4 regions of the Brevibacillus schisleri genome follow, and region 3 is predicted to be linked to each of the others. Evidence: predicted binding sites of a transcription regulator. Region 3 holds the regulator's gene; each other region holds the start of a gene.
What was found. The regulator CtsR, encoded in region 3, represses protease genes until heat stress. The targets are predictions, from matches to a motif close to ATGGTCAATAAAGGTCAAACA.
Positions count from the first base shown of each region.

Region 1: clpP (ATP-dependent Clp endopeptidase proteolytic subunit ClpP) is a predicted target of CtsR. The motif match lies at 3,094-3,114, and genes of this name have one in related genera.
Region 2: clpP (ATP-dependent Clp endopeptidase proteolytic subunit ClpP) is a predicted target of CtsR. The motif match lies at 3,325-3,345, and genes of this name have one in related genera.
Region 4: ACUUHJ_RS24005 (ATP-dependent Clp protease ATP-binding subunit) is a predicted target of CtsR. The motif match lies at 3,526-3,546, and genes of this name have one in related genera.

Region 1 is NZ_JBVNDM010000001.1:5,955,083-5,960,629, forward strand. Features, by position in the region: gene ACUUHJ_RS28185 (PAS domain-containing sensor histidine kinase) at 1-237, shown strand, start outside; gene ACUUHJ_RS28190 (DUF4023 domain-containing protein) at 273-407, shown strand; gene ACUUHJ_RS28195 (branched-chain amino acid ABC transporter substrate-binding protein) at 660-1,895, opposite strand; gene ACUUHJ_RS28200 (copper amine oxidase N-terminal domain-containing protein) at 2,112-2,585, opposite strand; gene ACUUHJ_RS28205 (hypothetical protein) at 2,801-3,022, shown strand; gene clpP (ATP-dependent Clp endopeptidase proteolytic subunit ClpP) at 3,154-3,756, shown strand; gene ACUUHJ_RS28215 (H-type small acid-soluble spore protein) at 3,851-4,036, opposite strand; gene ACUUHJ_RS28220 (hypothetical protein) at 4,053-4,235, opposite strand; gene ACUUHJ_RS28225 (HPr family phosphocarrier protein) at 4,363-4,620, opposite strand; gene whiA (DNA-binding protein WhiA) at 4,670-5,547, opposite strand, start outside.
Region 2 is NZ_JBVNDM010000001.1:2,016,629-2,022,175, forward strand. Features, by position in the region: gene rph (ribonuclease PH) at 1-664, shown strand, start outside; gene ACUUHJ_RS10015 (XTP/dITP diphosphatase) at 657-1,250, shown strand; gene ACUUHJ_RS10020 (metallophosphoesterase family protein) at 1,281-1,820, shown strand; gene tig (trigger factor) at 1,946-3,238, shown strand; gene clpP (ATP-dependent Clp endopeptidase proteolytic subunit ClpP) at 3,371-3,952, shown strand; gene clpX (ATP-dependent protease ATP-binding subunit ClpX) at 3,973-5,238, shown strand; gene lonB (ATP-dependent protease LonB) at 5,436-5,547, shown strand, end outside.
Region 3 is NZ_JBVNDM010000001.1:193,389-198,935, reverse strand. Features, by position in the region: gene ACUUHJ_RS01155 (ATP-dependent Clp protease ATP-binding subunit) at 1-1,271, opposite strand, end outside; gene ACUUHJ_RS01150 (protein arginine kinase) at 1,332-2,405, opposite strand; gene ACUUHJ_RS01145 (UvrB/UvrC motif-containing protein) at 2,425-2,943, opposite strand; gene ACUUHJ_RS01140 (CtsR family transcriptional regulator) at 2,960-3,424, opposite strand; gene ACUUHJ_RS01135 (HAD hydrolase-like protein) at 3,613-4,299, opposite strand; gene ACUUHJ_RS01130 (MGDG synthase family glycosyltransferase) at 4,320-5,441, opposite strand.
Region 4 is NZ_JBVNDM010000001.1:5,052,322-5,057,868, forward strand. Features, by position in the region: one part of gene ACUUHJ_RS24000 (IS1182 family transposase) at 1-634, opposite strand, end outside; one part of gene ACUUHJ_RS24000 (IS1182 family transposase) at 634-1,174, opposite strand; gene ACUUHJ_RS24005 (ATP-dependent Clp protease ATP-binding subunit) at 1,347-3,485, opposite strand; gene ACUUHJ_RS24010 (MFS transporter) at 3,604-4,743, opposite strand; gene ACUUHJ_RS24015 (TetR/AcrR family transcriptional regulator) at 4,808-5,404, opposite strand.

The DNA of each region.
Region 1 (5,547 bases), 5.8 Mb from region 3:
CATCAGGTGCTCATTACGCTCACAGATACTGGCTGTGGAATCTCTGAAGAAATGATTCACAAGCTGGGTGCCCCCTTTTTCACGACAAAAGAAAACGGAACTGGCCTCGGCCTCATGATCAGCAGCAAAATCATGAAAGACCACAACGGCAGCCTGGAAATTAAAAGCAGAGAGCACGAAGGTACAATGGTAGAGATAACACTGCCGATTGTACATGACCAAATTGGGTCATCCTAGAAAGGTGTACATCTCATCATCAGTGGAGGTGCCCTATGGATTTTACCAAAATGAGCACGAGTGAGTTCGTGGCCAAAATTCGCGAATCCCAAGCGAAAAACCTACGAAGCAGACAGCATCAGGGCTATGGTCATCCCGAAAAGCGGTTGCCTAGTAAGCAAGGTATTTAACAAGCAAAAGCCCACCCGTTAGCTCCTTTGGCTAAAACGAGTGGGCTTTTGTCATTGTTATTGTGGATCCTGTTTATTCAGGTTACGATCTCTTTCGGACTTTTGCTTCTGGGTGCCTTGGGTCTTGCTGCTGTGTCCTTGGTTTCCGCCATTCTTCGTATTTCGATTGTTTGACATCAGAATCCCTTCCTTTTCATTCTGGTATTCATGCCAAACGTAGTATGTCCCAAACGGCTTATTCATAATGAAGAATTACTTCGCTTCACCCATGAATACTTTCTTTCCGTCCTCATACTTGTACACGTATACGGAAGCAAAGTCGTTGTCGCCTTTTTCATTGAATGTTACGTTAACGAATTTGCCTTTGTAATCTTTGGTTTTGTGAACCGCTTCCAGCACTTGTTCACGCGTTGGCTTTTTGCCGCCGTTTGCTTTGATCGCTTCTTCCAAACCGTTCAGCATAACACCCATGGAGTCATAACCAAACGAAGTGAAGATCCCTACTTTGTTGCCAGTCGCGCTCTCGAAGTCTGTGATCCATTTCTTGCCGTCTTCGGTAGCACCAATATCGCCAACCGTAGAAGTAAAGACTACGTTATTGGCATTTTCCGCACCAGCAATTTTCACCATGTCAGCGGAGTCGTAGCCATCGCCACCCATGAAGACACCTTTGAAGCCTTTTTCACGCGCTTGTTTCACGATGATCCCTGCATCAGAGTAGTACCCACCGAAGTAGATCATCTCTGGATTTTTCGCAAGGATTTGGGTGATGATCGCACTATAATCCTTCTCGCCTGCTGTTACCCCTTCATAGCCGAGAACTTGTACGCCGTCTTTTTCAAATTGCTTTTTCACTTCTTCCGCAAGACCTTGTCCATAAGCAGCCTTGTCATGCATAACGAATGCCGTTTTTACATTCAACTGATTTTTGGCAAAAATCGCAGCCTTGGAGCCTTGTTGATCATCACGCGCACAAATGCGGTGTACGATCTGTTTGCCTTGCTCTGTCAAATCTGATCCCGTTGCGGAAGGAGATACCATTACGAGCTTCTCTTGCTCGTATTGCGCTGCTGCTGTGATCGAAGCACCTGTTGTAGCATGGCCTACTACTCCGACTACATCAGGATTCGAAATCAACATTTGTGCGACTGCTACCCCTTGTTTCGGGTCAGCTTGGTCGTCTTGAGCGGACAATTGAACGTCAAAGCCAAGTGCTTTGAATGCCTCTGCCTTTTCTTTCAATGCATATTCAGCACCAGCTTTTGCTGTGCTTCCGTAATCAGAATACTGACCAGACATCGGACCAACTACAGCAACAACGAGCTTCTCAGTAGCACCACTTGCACCGCCCGTGCTTCCTCCGCTATTGTTGCTCGGCTGTGGCGTCGCGCTTTGGCTACCAGTCCCCGCACCACCACCGCAGCCCGCGAGCAATGTGCTCAGAGCAAATGTTGCAGCCAGTATCGACAATGATTTCTGTTTTTTCATAGCAAAAATCCCCCTCTTTATTTATGAGCAAACTATGAATCACAATCTTATTGTAGGATATTTTAGAAAATTTGCAATAGAAATCATTGAGAGAAGAGTCAATCAAAAGCCTCTATTGCTGTCTGCTAATAGAGGTGTACACATGTAGTATTAACGCAAATAGCCACTTCTACGTTATAGAAGTGGCTATCCTTATGAGAAGTATCCCATTGATTATTAGGAATTAATTGGAATTCTCAGCTTGTAAGTGAGCGTTTTTGCATCGTACTCTACTGTCGCACCCAATTCTTGAGCAATGAATACGAGAGGCACGAGCACTGCACCCGTCACTGGACGTGGCGGATTTGCTACACTCGTTTCTTTGCCGTTTTTATAAGCAAAGTTTTGGTTTTCGTACATACGCAGAGCGTACTTGTTGTCTTTGGCAACCAACAGAGATTTTGTCGTGCTATCCCATGCTGCAGAACCACCCAAAGCAATTGCCAATGTGCTCGCATTCACATACGCAACACCATTTTCAGTAACGATTTCTTGTGGGAATGGGAACTCCTTGCCGTTTAGCTGAACTTTGATTTTTTGTTGTACAGCTGGTGCAGGAGCAGGAGAAGTTTTGGCAAACGCAGCCGTTGCCGCTACACTTCCTGTTAGAAGAGCTGCTGTCAGCATCATTGTAGAAAACTTGCGAAGCATAATAAACACCCCTTAAATATCATGAAATGAATTCCAATTTTGTATGATTCGACATAAATCAACTTTTTCCTTCTTTTTTATCCCATACATTTCCTATGTAATTCTCTCTCCAAACATGACAAGACTAGGAAAAAAAATAAATATCCCACGAACAAATGTTTTTGTGCACAACCTGTGCATAACATTGTGGATAACTTTCGAAAGTGAGGCTTGCTATGGCAGGGGAACGTTTTTTTCTCATTTATCAAGAGGCCAGTGATGAAGAATGCTTATTGACCATTGAACCATACAAAGATCAACAGGAGCTGGCGGAAGCCATCAATCAACTGCAAGCCAAACAAGTCGATGAATATACGATTATCAAGGGAAAAAAGATGAAAGCCACGCTGAAACTCGCCGTCGATTTAACCGAGGCCGATGAGAATTCCAAGGAATGAATGTTTTCTTTTTCGAGTAGGTTTAGACAAAGGGAATTTGGCAAACATGGTAGTGAGGGCGCGCACTTATGTGTTTGACCTTCATTGACCTTTTGTGTATGATATTGTTACAAAGAGAGGAGGAAGACTAGATGCATATGAATTTAATTCCAACCGTCATTGAACAGACAAACCGCGGGGAACGTGCTTACGATATTTATTCTCGCCTGCTCAAAGACCGCATCATCTTTCTGGGAACCCCAATCAACGACACCGTAGCCAATATCGTTGTGGCACAGTTGTTGTTCCTTCAGGCGGAAGATCCGGAGAAAGACATTCACTTGTACATAAACAGCCCAGGCGGTTCTATTACTGCTGGTATGGCAATTTACGATACTATGCACTTCATCAAGCCTGATGTATCCACCATTTGTATCGGAATGGCTGCTTCCATGGGAGCATTCCTGCTGGCTGCTGGGGCAAAAGGCAAGCGCTTTGCTCTGCCAAACAGTGAAGTCATGATCCACCAACCATTGGGTGGCGCACAAGGACAAGCGAGCGACATTGAGATTGCCGCAAAACGTATCTTGAAGATGCGTGATCATCTGAACACCATCTTGGCTGAACGTACTGGACAGCCTTTGGAGCGCATCCAAAAGGATACCGATCGCGACAACTTCCTCTCTGCCGCTGAAGCAGTAGAGTACGGATTGATTGACAAAGTCATCACGTCCGAACCGTCTTCGAAAAAATAAGAGCTGTCGTAAAAAAAGCACTCGTGCCTGAACTACCGGCCGAGTGTTTTTTTATGCCGAGCAGACTAGGGGTTTGCTCGGCTTTTTCGATGAATCATTGTGATACTTCCATTAACTGACTGACATAGACTGTTCGGCTATGCCCTGGATTTTTTTCCTCATGTACACGTGCTGTTGACGTTTTTTCGTCTACAGCATCGATCCAAACGGCTTGTCCATCGTACTCTACCTTGATATGGTCGTCGGATTTCATGATGGCTTGTGCTCTTGTTACATTCATAAGTGACTGACTCCCTCTATTGGTCATCGTCAAGAGGTTGCTTGGCTGACGTAGCCCCTGTCATCGTATCTACAGTCGTTTCTTCAATCAGACCGTTTTGGTCGGAAACAACTCCGCCCCCCAGTCCCTCATTCACCATCCGATCAATGTCCATATCATAACAATCGCGGCCTTCGTAACACTTATCACGGTTACTCATGTCTCATTCCTCCTTCATGCAATATACATGGTTAGAAATGCCCTGCCCGAAGTGAATTGATACATATTCATCAAGATAACCAACAAAAAAAGACACCTCCCTTAAGGGAAAAGTGTCTCTCGTGACTCTATTCTTCTTTGCTTACCAGATTCGTAAGGCTGCTGACTGCCTGGGAGGCATCCGGCCCTTCTGCCAAAATGGTAATTTCCGTTCCAGAGCTGATTGCGAGGCTCATGATACCCATGATGCTTTTCGCATTGACCTTCTTGTTGCCTTTTTCTACGAATACTTCCGATGCAAAACGGTTAGCTTCCTGTACGAAAAAAGCTGCTGGACGAGCTTGCAAACCGGTCTTTAACTGAACCACGACCTGCTGTTGAACCATGAACGGACCTCCTTACTTGTAGACTATTATCCTTTAGTATAACATGCATCTACATCGAAATATTTTGTTTTTCTCGTATTTTGTCAGCGATTTCGTTAATTTTTCGCAAGCGGTGGTTAATGCCCGATTTGCTCACTACTCCGCTCGGCACCATCTCGCCCAATTCTTTCAAATTGATGTCAGGATGAGCCACTCGAAGCTCCGCGACCTCGCGTAGACGTTTTGGCAAATTCTCCAAACCCATCTCTTGATCGATGAGCTGAATATTTTCCATTTGTCTGGTGGCTGCATTCACCGTTTTGTTTATGTTGGCGATTTCACAATTGTGTAAACGGTTTACGGAGTTCCGCATGTCCTTTACAATTCGGACGTCCTCGAAATACAGAAGGGCCTGATGAGCCCCTATCAAGCTTAAAAACTCTGTAATCTTTTCGCCTTCTTTAATATAGAGAACATACCCTTTTTTCCGCTCGATGCACTTGGCATTTAGTTTATACCGATTGGCGATCTTGGTCAATGCTTCGCAAAAATCCTGATAGGAAGTGAAAATCTCCAGATGATAGCTGGATGCCTCTGGATGATTCACAGATCCCCCCGCCAAAAAAGCCCCCCGCAAATAAGCAGCGCGGCAGCATGACTTTTTCACGATCTCTGGAGCGATTCCTGGGATAAACGACAGGCTTTGATCCATGATACCCAAGTCTTGCAAGATCTCATTGGCCTTATTCGGAATACGCACAATGTAGACGTTGTTTTTTTTCAAACGCATTTTTTTGCGAACTAGCAATTCAGCGTGTATCTGAAACAACCTCTTAATTAACGTGTAAATGCGTCGGGCAATCGCCGCGTTCTCTGTCGTCACATCCAGCACCAGTCGTCCGGCTCCAAACTGCAGACTCCCATTCATCCGAATCAAGGCTGAGAGCT
Region 2 (5,547 bases), 1.8 Mb from region 3:
AGACACAAAGGTGATTTGTACGGCGACTTTGGAAGAACGGGTACCGCCTTTTATGCGTGGTGGCGGGAAGGGCTGGATCACAGCCGAGTATTCCATGCTTCCCCGAGCAACAGCGACCCGCAACGCGCGTGAGTCGTCGAAAGGAAAAGTCGGTGGACGAACAATGGAGATTCAGCGTCTGATCGGACGTGCTCTGCGCTCCGTTGTAAACCTTGAAGCAATGGGTGAACGCACCATTTGGTTGGATTGCGATGTCATTCAGGCAGACGGAGGTACACGGACAGCTTCGATTACCGGAGCGTTTGTGGCAATGGTAGACGCGATGCAAAAGCTGGTGGATAGTGGCACTTGGAAACAGCTTCCGTTAAACGATTTCCTGGCAGCGACCTCAGTAGGGGTAGTCGGCGAGGAAGCCGTGCTCGATCTCAACTACAAAGAGGATTCTACAGCAATTGTCGACATGAATGTCGTCATGACGGGAAAAGGAAAGTTTGTCGAACTGCAAGGAACAGGGGAGGATGCTCCGTTTTCGCCTGAACAGCTACAAGAAATGATTGCCCTTGCAAAAGTCGGCATTGACAACTTGATCAACAGTCAAAAAGAGGCGCTCGCTGATGTTACGCTCTCTTTTGCACAATCGGTAGCGGAGGAAAGTCATGCCTAATCGAAAAAAAGTCGTTCTCGCAACACGGAACCAAGGAAAAGTGAAAGAATTCAACAGGCTGTTCGCAGATGCAGGCTGGGAAGGGATTAGCCTCGCTGAATTTGATGGTGTGCCTGAGGTAGTAGAAGACAAGGACACCTTCGAAGGAAATGCGCTGAAAAAAGCAATCGAAATCTCTACATACTTGAATATGCCGGCCTTGGGTGACGATTCCGGACTGGAAGTAGATGCGCTGGAAGGACGCCCGGGTGTTTACTCCGCACGCTTCGCTGGGGAAGATGCAACAGACGAGCAGAATTGGCGTAAATTGTTGAATGAGCTGGAAGAGGTGTCGACAGAGGAACGCACAGCTCGCTTCCGTTGTACGTTGGCGTTGGTGATTCCGGGCGAAGAGCCAATCATTGCCGCAGGCGCTTGTGAGGGCGTGATCGCGCGTGAACCAAAAGGGTCAAACGGCTTTGGTTACGATCCGGTATTCTACGTCCCATCGATGGACAAAATGATGGCCGAACTCATGCCAGAAGAAAAGAACCAGATTAGCCACCGCGCTCGTGCCATGCAGCAACTGCTTGCAATCCTCAAGTAGACAAGAGAGAAAACAGGAGAGTGAAGCGTGATGGGAATTCTCATCATGAGCGATAGCCACGGCTTGGTTCGGGAAGTAAGCCAGGTCGTCAACCGACATCATGTCGAAAAAATTCTGCATTGTGGCGATTTTTGTGTCGACCATAAGCGCGAGCCGTTTTCCAACATGACACTTGTCCGAGGCAATTGCGATTCGACACAAGAGGTGCCGACTGAGCAAGAGACCAAATGGCGCGACCTTCACATCCTGCAAACGCACGGGCATCTTTTTGGAGTGAAAGGCTCTCTTCTGCGCCTTCATTACCGTGCAGAAGAGGTCGGGGCAAATGTAGTCGTATTCGGTCACTCCCATGTACCTGTCTGTGGAGTAGAAAGAGACATTTTGTTTCTAAATCCAGGTAGCCTGCAAATGCCACGAGGTTTTCACGTACCGACATATGCTCTTTTAGAAGAGACAGGAACGAGCCCGACAGAAACTTACATATCCGTGGCGTTTTATGATCATGCAGGCAACCTGGTTCCACAATTGGGAGGGAACTATTCTGTTCGTCGACCAATGAGGTCTTCTTGAAAACTAAAAGATTTGTGCTATACTAGAATGGTTATAATGGCTAGAATATTATCATCCGAGCCTGCGAAGATACCTTGGCGCGGCTGGCGATGTTCTGTTGATTCGATTTAGGAGGGGAAGTTTACGTGGCAGCAAATTGGGAAAAGGTAGAGAATAACCAGGGAGTCCTGACGATTGAAGTAGATGCTACGCAAGTAGACGCAGCATTGGATCAAGCGTTTAAAAAAGTGGTTCAAAAAGTTCAAGTTCCAGGATTCCGCAAAGGAAAAGTACCACGCAAAATGTTCGAATCCCGTTTTGGTGTAGAATCTTTGTACCAAGACGCTCTTGACATTCTGCTTCCAACTGCATACGGACAAGCTGTTCGTGAAACTGGTATCGAGCCAGTAGATCGTCCAGAAGTAGACGTAACGCAAATGGAACAAGGGAAAAACCTGATCTTCAAAGCGACTGTAACTGTGAAGCCTGAAGTGAAGCTGGGCGACTACAAAGGTCTGTCCATCGAAGAAAAAGACTTCTCTGTAACAGAAGAGAGCGTTGACGCTGAACTGAAGCGCATGCAAGAGCGTCATGCTGAGCTCGTAGCAGTAGAAGAAGGTGCCGCACAAACAGGCGATATCGCTGTAATCGATTTCGAAGGCTTCCAAGACGGAGTAGCTTTTGAAGGCGGTAAAGCGGAAGATTATTCTCTGGAACTGGGTTCCGGTACTTTCATCGCAGGGTTCGAAGAGCAACTGGCTGGTTTGAACATCGGCGAAGAAAAAGAAATTACCGTAACTTTCCCTGAAGAGTACCACTCTCCTAACCTCGCTGGTAAAGAAGCGGTATTCAAAGTGAAACTGAACAGCCTGAAGCGCAAAAACATGCCTGTTTTGGATGATGAGTTTGCCAAAGACGTGAGCGAGTTCGACACGCTGGAAGAGCTGAAAGCAGACACCAAGAAAAAACTCGAAGAAAAAACAGCGCAAGAAAAAGATCAATATGTTCGTGAGCAACTCGTTCTGAAAGCAGCTGAAAACGCTGAGATCGATTTGCCAGCAGTAATGGTTGAGCATGAATTGGATCAAATGGTTAATGAATTTGGTCAACGTCTGCAATACCAAGGCATGACGCTGGAACTGTACTACCAGTTCTCCGGCATGGATGAGAGCCAACTGCGTGATCAATTGCGTGCAGACGCAACATCCCGCGTTCGCACTTCCTTGGCTTTGGAAGCAATTGGCAAAGCAGAAAACATCGAAGCAACAGAAGAAGACGTAAACGCAGAACTGGATAAACTGGCTGGCGTATACGGCCGCCCAGCAGATGAGCTGCGCAAAATCTTCTCCGCACAAGATGGCATGGTTGCTCTGTACCGCGATGTGCAAACTCGCAAAACAGTAGATTTGCTGGTTGCAGAAAGCAAAGTAACAGCATAAGCTTAGAAGAACGCATGATTGGTCAGTGGGCAGGCTAACCCTGAGCGCTGGCTGTCAAGACCACAAGGCACGAGTGTATCGTGCCTTGTTTTTCCACCATTGACTTTTTTCGGCAAAGGAGGAAAATACATAATGTTAATCCCTATGGTCATCGAGCAAACAAGCAGGGGAGAGCGCTCGTACGATATTTACTCGCGCCTCCTGAAAGACCGGATTATTCTCTTGGGCACCGAGATTGATGATGAAATCGCCAATCTGGTTGTTGCTCAGCTGCTTTTCTTGCAAGCAGAAGATCCGGACAAGGACATATCGCTATACATAAACTCTCCAGGTGGTTCTGTTACAGCCGGAATGGCCATCTATGACACCATGCAGTACATCAAACCGGATGTGTCCACGATTTGTGTGGGCATGGCTGCCAGTATGGGTGCTTTCCTGTTGGCTGCTGGTGCAAAAGGCAAGCGCTTTGCTCTGCCAAACGCCGAGGTGATGATTCACCAACCGCTCGGCGGTGTGCGTGGGCAAGCAGAAGACATCCGCATTCATGCGGAATGGATTATGAAAACGAAGCGCCAGCTGAATGAGATTTTGTCTGAGCGGACAGGTCAGCCTTATGAACGCGTAGAGCAAGATACAGATCGCGACAATTTCATGAGTGCAGACGAAGCAAAGGCCTACGGATTGATTGACTCTATTATCGAACGCAAAAACTGACCCGTTGTGAGGTGAAGCGCATGTTTAAGTTTAACGACGACAAAGGCCAACTGAAGTGTTCCTTCTGCGGCAAGTCCCAGGAACAGGTGCGCAAGCTGGTAGCTGGTCCTGGTGTTTACATTTGTGACGAATGTATCGAACTGTGCAATGAAATTGTACAGGAAGAACTGGGCACTGAAGAAGAAATCGATATGAAAGAAATTCCAAAGCCAGTGGAAATTCGCAAAATCTTGGACGACTATGTCATCGGTCAAGATATGGCGAAGAAATCCTTGTCTGTAGCGGTGTACAACCACTACAAACGGATTAATTCCGGGGCGAAGATCGAGGATGTGGAGCTGCAAAAATCCAACATCATGCTGATCGGTCCGACTGGTAGCGGGAAAACGTTGCTCGCGCAAACATTGGCGCGCATTCTGAATGTACCTTTCGCGATTGCGGACGCAACTTCTCTGACAGAAGCAGGCTATGTGGGCGAAGACGTTGAAAACATCTTGCTCAAGCTCATTCAAGCTGCTGACTATGATGTGGAGAAGGCTGAAAAAGGAATCATTTACATCGACGAGATTGATAAGGTAGCCCGCAAATCGGAAAACCCATCCATCACGCGTGATGTATCTGGTGAAGGCGTTCAGCAAGCGCTCTTGAAAATTTTGGAGGGTACCGTTGCGAGTGTTCCACCACAAGGCGGACGCAAGCATCCTCACCAAGAGTTCATCCAAATCGACACGTCGAACATTTTGTTCATCTGTGGCGGTGCATTTGATGGCGTCGAGCAGATTATCAAGCGTCGTTTGGGTAAAAAAGTCATCGGTTTCGGCGCAGACTTCGGCGATGGCGTAAAAGGCGATCTGAAAGCCGGAGAATACCTGAAATACATTTTGCCGGAAGACCTGCTGAAATTTGGTCTGATTCCGGAGTTCGTCGGTCGTTTGCCAGTGCTGGCTACTTTGGAGCCGCTGGATGAGGAGACGCTCGTGCGTATCCTGACAGAGCCGAAAAACTCTTTGGTGAAACAGTACCAAAAACTGCTGAGTCTCGACGGTGTTGAGCTGGAGTTCGATAACGGTGCGCTGCTGCAAATCGCGAAAGAAGCGATTAAGCGCAACACTGGTGCGCGCGGACTGCGTGCGATTATCGAACAAATCATGCTCGATATGATGTATGAGCTTCCTTCCAGAGAAGACGTCAACAAGTGTGTCATTACCGAAGAAACGGTACGCGACAAAGTGAAGCCGCAACTGTTGACCAAAGAAGGCCAGGAATTGCACGAAGAAACAGCCTAAGCATTGTCTACGAAGACCATCTCGTTATCAGCGAGGTGGTTTTTTTGTTGGTGGTTTACGTCTACGCTTGCGGGGCAATACTACTTGATATCGTTCAAGAGAAGCTTTACATATGCACAAAACGGTCATGAACGTGCTCCTCTCTCTTCGGAGGACAAAAGTTGACCGCAAGCGAAGACGCATGGGAGGGACTGCATATGGACTATACGACATTGGTCATTGCTGTCATTGAAGTGGTTGTTGGTATCGTGATCGGCACCTACTTTTGGAACTTGCTGCGAGCGCAGAGAAACACGAAAACCTCAACCG
Region 3 (5,547 bases):
CGTCCCTCCAGCTCTTTGAGGTTTGGCGGAACCGTAAAGGATTGCAAGCGGACTTTGGATGCCGCCTCGTCGACCAAGTCGATGGCCTTGTCAGGCAGGAAGCGTTCCGTAATATAGCGGTCAGACAGCTTTACTGCCTGCTCGATTGCTTCATCGGTAATTTTGACACGGTGGTGGGCTTCATAACGATCACGAAGGCCATGCAGAATACGAATGGCATCCTCCGCTGTCGGTTCATCAACCTGAATTGGTTGGAAACGACGCTCCAGTGCCGCGTCTTTTTCGATGTACTTGCGATATTCATCAAGCGTAGTAGCACCTACGCACTGTAGCTCACCACGTGCCAGGGCAGGCTTCAGAATGTTAGAGGCGTCAATTGCGCCTTCTGCTCCACCAGCACCAATCAGGGTGTGCAGCTCATCAATAAACAGGATGATGTTTCCTGCTTGGCGAATTTCGTCCATGATTTTTTTCAGACGATCTTCGAACTCACCGCGATATTTGGTTCCCGCAACAACGGTTCCCATATCGAGGGTCATGACGCGCTTATCACGAAGGGTCTCCGGAATTTCGTTGTTCACGATTTTTTGGGCAAGACCTTCTGCGATAGCTGTTTTCCCGACACCAGGCTCCCCAATTAAAACAGGGTTGTTCTTGGTGCGTCTGCTAAGTACTTGGATCACACGCTCGATTTCTTTTTGGCGACCGATGACCGGGTCTAGACCGCCGTCACGAGCGATTGCAGTCAGATCCCTTGCCAAGCCGTCCAACGTCGGCGTATTCGCCGCTGGATTCCCTCCAGACGGTTGATGAGATGCCATCATTTCCGAGCTGCCGAGCAGCTGGAGCACCTGTTGACGAGCCTTGTTGAGGCTAACTCCCAAATTGTTCATGATTCTCGCAGCAATGCCTTCTCCTTCACGGATCAAGCCAAGCAGAATATGTTCAGTCCCCACATAGGTATGACCCAGCTTGCGGGCTTCGTCCATCGACAGTTCAATGACCTTTTTGGCGCGAGGTGTATAGTTTGGTGTGTAATTACTACCGGACTGCTCTGTTCCTCGCCCGATTAACGACTCCACTTCACTCTGGATTTTATCGAGGCCAAGCCCAAGTGATTGCAGTGCCTTCGCCGCAATCCCTTCGCCTTCTCGAATGAGTCCCAGCAGCACATGCTCTGTCCCAATATCTTTGTGTCCGAGACGAACCGCCTCTTCCAGGGCAAGCGCCAGTACTTTTTGTGCTCGTTCTGTAAAACGTCCAAACATCATATCGTACACCTCCGTATAACCGTGTTTTTTCTCTATATGGTTAACAATTGCGTGATACCATTACTCTTGTGATTCTACTACGCGCAGACGCTCGCGGATCAGCCTTGCCCTTCTTTCGTCGCGTTGGTCCGGAGTGAGCTTTTGACCAGCGTGGTGTTGTAAAAACCCTGGCTGTGTCGTGACTAACAGTTCGTTTAGGACCAGCGGAGATACATTCGGAATGATGCCTAGATCGATCCCTAGACGTACATCTGACAGGCGTTGAGCCGCTTCCTTGGACTCTACCGTGCGGGCATACATCAAGATACCATACGACCGGAAAATCCGATCCTCCAAAGAAACCCGGGTATGCTCCAGCAAGTAAGTGCGTGCCACACGCTCTTGCTCAATAATCTGTCTGGCCACACCATAGAGATTGGAAAGGATATCCGACTCAGACATCCCCAGTGTGACCTGATTGGATAACTGAAAAAGATTCCCTAGAGCTTCGCTACCCTCTCCGTAAATTCCTCTAACGACCAGACCAACTTGATTAATTGCCTGTAAAATTCTGCTGATCTGCTGCGTCATCACCAGAGCGGGCAGGTGCAGCATCACGGATGCACGAATTCCCGTACCCACATTGGTTGGGCAGCTTGTAAGATATCCTCGAGTTTCGTCGAACGCGTAGTTCAAGCTTTTCTCAAAAATGTCGTCTATCTTCGTACCTATTTCCCATGCCTCGTTCAAACGAAACCCGGGTAATAGTACCTGTATTCGAATGTGGTCTTCTTCATTAACCATAATGCTAACAGACTCATCTTCCCGAAGTAATACGGCACCTTTACGGGATTCCTCTGCCAGATGAGGGCTAATCAGATGCTTTTCTACGAGCACCCGTTTTTCTAACGGATTAATTTGATCCATATGGATGACCTGAAGCTGATGCCGTTTGCGCATTGCCTCCGAATCGCTTACTTCCGTTACCTTTCTGACGACTTCCTCGCCCTGCGAGTCCGTTGCCAATAACGGAAAGGGGTGCTGGCGCAGGTTACGGGCGATACGCAGCCGTGTACTAATGACAATGTCGGAATCAGGACCTTCTCCTTTCATCCAATTGCTCCACGGGTTTTGCATAAACTGCTTTTGGGACATAACCAGCTAACCTCCCTTGCTACGATTGGGCCATTTTTTGTTCCAATGCTCGAATTCGATCACGCATTTCTGCTGCCTTCTCGAACTCTTCACTGGCGACATGACTTTGCAGCGCTTGCTTTAGTTGCTCCAGCTCTTTACGGATCTTCAGTTTGCCACCGGTACGCTCTGGTACTTTTCCACTATGCTGTGTGTTTCCATGAATCCGGCGGAAAAGTGGGTCCAGTCGATCCCCCAAAAAGGTGTAGCAATCACTACAGCCAAATCGGCCGCTTTTACTAAATTGAGCATATGTGAGTCCACATGTTTCGCATTGAAGCGGCTTATTCGTTGCCGTTTCGCGTCCATTCTTTTGCATGGGATCAAATTTTAAAAGTCCTGACAGGAGATTGTTGATGCTGAAGTTGTGAAAGCCGGTAAAGACGTCCCCTTTTTCATGAGCACATTGCTCGCAAATATGGTATTCGGTTTTTTCGCCATTGACGATTTTCGTCAAATGAAGTGTCGCCGGTCGTTTTCCGCATTCCTCACAGTTCATAACATCATACCTCCTTTTACTTCAACAAGATTGCTGCGATCATCTGCTTTAAAATATTTGCCCGCAAACGATCCCGCAATTCAGCTTCTAGAGTCAAAACGTTTCGCGAGGTAGCGATTTTCATCAAGGTAGCTTCTCTAATGTTGACTAACCCTTCCTCCAGTAGTCTTTCTACGATCGCATTTCCCACACTCTGACTAATGCTCTCTCCAATCAGTTCTTCTGTTAACAATTCCTGCAAGCGTGCTTTGCTGACAATCTGCACCTTGCGTATGCGAATATACCCGCCGCCCCCGCGCTTACTCTCTACGAGGTATCCTTTTTGAACGGTAAAGCGCGTATTGATGACGTAATTGATCTGAGACGGCACACATTGAAAATGGTCGGCAAGCTCACTACGCTGAATCTCGATCGATCCATTGGGACTGTTAGTAAGGATGCTTTTCAAGTGATGTTCAATGATGTCCGAGATGTTTCGCAAGTCATCGCCTCCTATTCCTCTGTGTATGTTCTTATGAGGTCACCTATTGACTTTGACTATCTTTGACGTTAATTATAATGGGTTTAGTGCGTGCCCGCAAGTGTCCCTTACACATTCTAGTGTGGGCAAAAGAGGGTCGCTTGAAACTTGGACATGATCAACAAAAAAACCACTCCCTGAGGAATGGTTTATGCTTGTTCTTGCGTATTGGTGTCGATTGCTGGCAAATGATTCAGTAGCTGAGAGAAGCTGGTGATAATAACATCTGCCCCATCAAGCTCGCCTGGTTTCGCAAAACCAAAGTCGCATCCAATGGTAAATAAACCGTTTGTCTTGCCTGCTTCCACGTCGGAGTGACGATCTCCTACCATGATGGCCTGCCCGATTTTGTAATCAGACAACAGTTTTGCAACCAGGTCATTTTTGGAATGCGTGCGGAAACGACCAGCCGAGTACAGGTCGGTCATCAGCGGCTTTAACTCGTATGCCTGACAAATGGCATCGATGTACTCTTCCTGCCCATTGCTTGCTACAAATAAAGCAAATCCTTTTTCACGCAGCTTCTCTAAGGTTGATTTTACATCCGGATATAGCTCGGTCACTCGTTCTTTGAGTAACTGGATTTCATTGTCTAGCAAGAAAGCATCTGCTGAGCGAATGGCTTCTTCACTCGCACCCGGCAGTAATTTGTCCCAGATCTGCTCGATCGTCATTCCCAGTACATTGATCAGTTCACGTTCGTCAGGGGTTTCCCCTTGCCATAGCCCTTTTTGACGAAGCTGGTCAAACGTTCGAATAAAAGCGGGAGTCGACAGCTTTTCTGTTTGCAGTAATGTGCCATCCATATCAAATAATATCGCGAATGGTACAGTCATGGGTTCCTCCATTTTGTCTGCTATTCTACTTTTCTTGGCAACATATTCATATCATCCATGATAAACTCAGTAATTCGTTGTGCAGCATCTGGCTTCGAGATTTTTTGTCCCATTCTACGCATATATTCCACCTTGGACGGGCTATGCAATAGTTCATCGATAAAGTAAATCAACTGCTCGGATAGATTCGCGTGTACCGCACACCCATTATTGAGCAAAAAGTGGCTATTCCTCTCTTCCTGTCCAGGCAGAGGGTTGTAAACAATCATAGGTACCCGTTTACTCATTACTTCAGCTGATGTAAGTCCGCCTGATTTGGTGACAATTAAATCAGCCGTTTCCAAGTATTCGTGGAAGTTATTGATGAATTTTAGCGGAATGACTTCATGCCGATACGTACGATTTGTCACCTTATTGTATAGCTTGTCGTTTGTCCCCGTTAACACAAAGGTTTTCAGGGGAATGTTAATCTCTTCTAGCCCATCTAATACCTTTTCCATCGAGCCGAGACCCAATCCGCCCCCCGAAAGAATAATGCTCTTTTGTTCAGGAGCGAGACCGAGCTTTTGCCGAATCAATTCGGGTTCCAATGGCAAGCTGAATTTCTTCATGATAGGAATGCCCATCGGAATGAATTTTTGATGATCCTGTCGATAAACGTCTAACAGGTAATACAGCTGTTCATGACCGATGAAGTAATAATTGATATGGTGATTAATCCATGAAGGATGGATGGTATAGTCAGTAATGATCGTATAGATTGGTTCCTTCCAATCATTTCTTCCTTTCAATACGGAGAGCATACAGCTTGCAAACGGATGAGTAGCAATAAAGGCATCGGGCTGTACACTGTTGATCAGCTTTTTCAGTTTGTTTGCCAATAACTTATTCATCAGCACATTCATATCGAAGAAACGGGTTTTTTCTGTATTATGATAAATTCTGCCCCACATCTTGGGTGACAGCCTCAACAGATTCATATAGCTTTCCAGCAAAATTTTGTGAAAGGTGGGGCTAATATACTCTAACGTATCGATGATCATTGATGTGCAACCACTCTCAGCCAAGCTTTCTTGCATGGCCCGCGCTGCCTGGTTGTGTCCGTTACCGATGGAAGCGGAAAAGATTAGAATTTTTTTCATGAACGATTCTCCTTCATAACCTCGCCTACTCCAACGCCTGGATCAGGTACCTTCTCATGTTAGTCTACCCCAAGACCCGTCTGCAAGAGGGAACTTGTCGGTCATT
Region 4 (5,547 bases), 4.9 Mb from region 3:
TATCTTAATCTATATAAATATTTCCCCGATTTACTTAAACGGTTCTGTCGAACCCATTCCTTACTCTCTTCCCAAACGTGCCTGCTTATCACCTTTTGGTGATTTTTAGATCGGGTACACTCAGTAAGCCTTGGACAAGTTTTACATATTTCTTTATTGGACTTATACATCCTGTATCCGTTTCGATCGGTAGTCGAATAAGTAAGCGTATGTTTTTGAGGACATGTGTACACATCGCACTCCAGATCATATTTAAAGCGCCATTTAGCAAAAAGACCTTTAACAGGTGTAAAGGCACGATGACCGATGACAGCAAATACATTTATATCGTGAAGTGCCTTGCAGATTGGAGTAGTTAAATAACCAGCATCTAATGCAATAGCTTCAATTGTATCCTGAAACCCAAACTTCTCGATTTGGAGATTCAGCCTATCTATGTAAGGAACGGAATCATGGACATTGCCAGCAGTGACATGGACATCGGTAATAATATTGTACTTATGATCGACAGTCCGGTGATCGAGATAGAAAAAGCCTTCGGGCTTGCTGTCTCGAACCATGTAGCCACTTTCCGGATCAGTGGTACTCACCTTGATTTCCTTTTCTTCCTTCACACCCTCTCTAGGCTTCAATCCTTTTTTCCATGTACCTCACGGTCTTCATTAATTGCTACCTCTAAATCTTTGAGATAGGCACGACTCGTTTTCTCGATGACATGCTTCTTAAATTTTCGTTTATTCGCATTTGCTTTAAGATGTGTGGAATCACTTATCAATACACGGCCAGCGACCATTCGATGCTGAATCGCCAAGCGCACAATTTCATCAAAAATCTCCTGAAAAACATTTGTATTTTTAAAACGGGTTCGACGATTCCAACTGATTGTTGTGTGATCTGGAACTCGATCTGTTAAAGAAAGGCCAAGAAACCAACGATAGGCGATATTAGTCTGGATTTCTTTTTCGAGCTGCCTCTCTGAGCGGATACCGTAAAGGTATCCAATGAAAATCATTTTAAATAAAACAATAGGATCAATGGAAGGTCTACCGTTATCCTCGCAATAATATTGACGTACTTTTTCCCGGATGAAGGAGAAATCTATATGTTTCTGGATGACTCTTAATAAATGGTCTTCTGGGACCAATTCATCAAGGCACACAAATTCGTAATGCATTTGCGGATTTTTATCATTGGAGGTAAGCACAATTATCACCTACTATAAAATGTAATTATAAGAATTATAACAAATTAACGCGGTGTCGTATTAAAACTAAGTGAAATAAAAATGGCTGTCGACTTTCTCGACAGCCTGAAACCCCAGATCGGGGTTTCTTTTTTTACAACTGTTATCCTTTTTTCACTCGAATTACATCATCCTCGACATCAATGACCATTGCTGTCACATTGTCTTCTTCCATCACCAGATCCGCAATGCCATCCTCAACATATTGCTGAATCACGCGGCGCAATGGACGTGCCCCGAAGGAAGGGTTGTAGCCCAGCTCAGCCAGCTTTTCTTTTGCGGCATCAGTCACGCTGATCTCCATTCCTTGCTCAGACAGATTGCCCATGACATCTTGCAGCAGCAGATCGACGATTTTGACCAAATCCTGTTTTTCCAGATGAGCAAAGGAAATGATCGAGTCGAAGCGGTTCAGGAACTCCGGCTTGAAGTACGCTCCCAGAGAATCCAGCACGGTGGCAGGCTCGGGCGCTTGTGCTCCAAAGCCAACGGAGATTTTACGCTCGATCACACCGGCATTGCTCGTCGCAATGATGACCGTCTCCTTAAAATTCACCGTACGGCCCTGACTATCTGTCAGACGGCCATCCTCCAGAATTTGCAGGAACATGTGCATCACGTCTGGATGTGCTTTTTCGATCTCATCCAGCAGGATAATGCTGTACGGATTGCGGCGTACGCGCTCAGTCAGCTGACCTGCTTCCTCATGACCGACGTAGCCAGGAGGAGAACCGATCAATTTGGATACCGAGTGCTTCTCCATGTACTCGCTCATATCGAGGCGAATCATGGAATCACGGGTACCAAACAGCTCCTCTGCCAGCGCTTTGGACAGCTCTGTTTTCCCTACGCCAGTCGGACCGACGAACAGGAAGGAAGCAATCGGTCTGTTTTTCGGTTTCAGACCTGCCCGACTGCGTCGAATCGCCTTCGCTACTTGTGTGACCGCCTCGGACTGGCCAATGACTTTTGCTTCCAAATGAGCTGCCAGGTTTTTCATTTTCATCTGCTCATCACTTTGCAGCTTGGTAACAGGAATCCCGGTCTTTTGCTCGATCAAGGCTTGGATGTCTGTGACGTCAACCTTGACCCGTTGGTCCTTGCCCTCGATTTGATCCAGCTTCTCTAAAATGCCCGCTTCCTCGTCTCGCAGACGGGCAGCTCGTTCGTATGCTTCTTGCTCCGTCGCTTCCTTTTTCTCCTGATTAATTTGCGCAAGACGCTCATGTAACTCTGACGTATCCACCACGGAGGATCTCAGGTTCAAACGCGAGCCCACTTCATCCATGAGATCAATCGCCTTGTCAGGTAAGAATCGATCCTGGATGTAGCGATGGGAGTATTCCACGGCGGCACGGATGACATCATCCGAGTAAGCGACTTGGTGGAATGCTTCGTATTTCGGGCGCAAACCTTTTAAAATCTCGATGGCTTGTTCTACGGTTGGTTCCTTGACCATGACTGGCTGCAGACGGCGCTCCAGAGCAGCGTCTTTTTCAATCACGCGATACTCTTTTAACGTAGTTGCCCCAATCAGCTGCAACTCACCGCGAGCAAGAGCTGGCTTCAGGATGTTCCCAGCATCCATGGATCCTTCCGCAGAGCCTGCCCCCACCAGTAGATGAATCTCATCCACAAACAGGATGACGTTTTTGCGTTTTTGCAGCTCGGCAATCACTTGCTTCATTTTTTCCTCGAACTGTCCGCGAATTCCCGTCCCTGCAACCAGAGAGGCGACATCTAAAATGTACACCTGCTTGTTTTTCAGCTTGGTCGGTACTTGCCCTTCCGTAATGCGCAGAGCGAGGCCTTCCGCAATCGCCGTCTTCCCGACCCCTGGCTCCCCGATCAGAACCGGATTGTTTTTGTTGCGTCGGTTCAAAATCTCGATGACACGCTCAATTTCTTGTTCGCGTCCAATCACAGGGTCAATCAGTCCGGCACGTGCCGCATCGTTTAGATTACGTCCAAGGTCATCGAGGATGCCCCCACCGCGTTCTGGCGCTTGTCGCTGCGGTTGACCGGAAGCTTTGCCCGGATTCATCTGGCCTTGAGCAAAGCCTTGCAGGAACTCATCCAGTCCAGAGAAGGAGGAGAAAGGACTAAAGCCCATGCCCACTCCCATTTTGTTGGTCAGCTTTGTTTTGCAATCCTGGCACAGATCGTATTTTTGTTGCTGATTTTGTACACGTATATGAACAGTCACAGTTGCTTCTCGTTGTTTGCAGATTTCACAATGCATATTCAATCCCCCCAAAAGCGTTGTTTTGGAATTCAGAAGATCTTTGACCTTTTCTGACCTTCGTTGACTTTATTATAGTTTGACCTTTTTTGACTTTCAAGAGGGATTGTATGGTTTTTTACACTTTGCTCTTTTGCAGGTAAGGAACGATTGAAAGTAACCCGATAACGGCGAAACAAGCCCCTACCCACAATGGTGAAACAAGTCCATAGCCACTGCTGATCCCGATCCCGCCTAAGAAAGAACCAATGGCAACACCCAATGTAATAAAGGAAGTATGCACTGTGTTTACCATCGTCCCACTGCCTGCTGTATTCATGACGCGTGCAATCATGGCCGGATTCATCGCTACACCCGTCAACCCAATCAGAACAATGGACAGCACCGCGATCCATTTATTTTCGGCACCTACCGCAAACAGAACCAATGCCCCTAGGAGGATGCTTAATCCCGTTACAAGGATTCGCATGGTAAAACGATCAGCAAGTCTGCCAATCACGATATTTCCAATCACGGTCGCGATGCCGTAAAGGGCAAGCAAATACGGGATGCTCGCATCCGAAAATGCCGTTACATCCGTAAGAATCGGAGTAAAATAACTAAACGCTGCGAAGGTACCGCCAATGATCAGCATACTCGTTGCATACGCGGCCCAAAGGTGCGGATTTTGAAAACTGGCAAGCTCATCCTTTGCGTTCATCCGATCTTTTTGTGTGGAGGAAGGGAGCAGCCATTGAATCAAAATCCCTGATAGCAATACAACGATAGCAACAGCCCAAAAGCTCATTCTCCAGCCGAAATATTGTGCAATCACGGTTGTCAGGGGGAGTCCTACAACAGTAGCAATCATTAAGCCTGCCAAAACAATCGAAGCTGCCTTTCCCCGCGAATGAGGGGGAACCAAGCCGGCTGAAATACTGACAGAGATGCCAAACGCAGCGGATGAGGCAATACCCGTTAGGATACGCGCAAGCATCATTGACTCGTAATTCCAAGCCATTGCTCCTAACGTTTGACCAATAAAGAAGACGGCAATCAATGATAGCAACGCTTGTTTTCGGCGAATGTGCAGGAGCGTTGCTGTTAGTATCGGGCCCCCTATCACCATTGCACCCGCATACGCCGTAATGAAATACCCGATGGATGAGATCGATACGCCGAAATCATCGGCAAGGTCATTCATCATCCCTGCCACCATAAATTCAGAAGTCGTCATTGCAAAAATCGCTACCGCTAACAAATAAATCATCGACGGCATAAAGAAACCCTCCTTACTTATTATTGTAACAATCAGTACAAAAATCACTCAAAAAAAGAGCGCATTACGCGCCGAAGATAGATTCCATGGTCCCCTTCATAATTTGTTCAGCCAATGTCCGATTCTGTGTGGAAGTATTCAATACACGAAAGCCGTAGTAACTGCTTAAAAATAGGCTTGCCAAATCCACCGCAGATCGTTTTTGAGAGATTTCACCCCTTCGCAAGCCTTCCTCCATCACTTTTTCCATGGTATCCTTCAGAAGTTCAACATGTCTGGAGACGATTTCTTCAATCTTAGGATCGTCTTTTGCCCGTTCCAATCCCGCATTGATCAGCAAACATCCCTTTGGATTCGTTGATTCAAAGTCTTCCACGAATGCCCACGCTAAAAAATTTTGCAACCGTTCTTTCACGGAATTCGGACCTTCCAATAATGCCCGCTGTTCACGAATTCCGGTATCGTGATAGTGTTCCACTACTGCAAGGTACAGGTCCTGTTTGCTGCCAAATGTATTGTACAAGCTGCCTTTCCCCAGTCCAGTATCACTGCATAAATCATGCGTAGAACAACCATTGTAGCCTTTTGACCAAAATGTTTTCATGGCCACATCTACGATGGACGTGTAATCAAAATCACGTGGTCTGCCGCGTTTGCTCACCGGAATCCTCCTTTCGCTTCCAACTGTTATGGAAATCTTACACATTATGTACCGTTTGGTCAACAAATAAAATGGTTGCAACTGTACAAAACCATGCCTATAGAAAAAGCCCATTTTGAAAATTATCTTTCAAAATAGGCTCG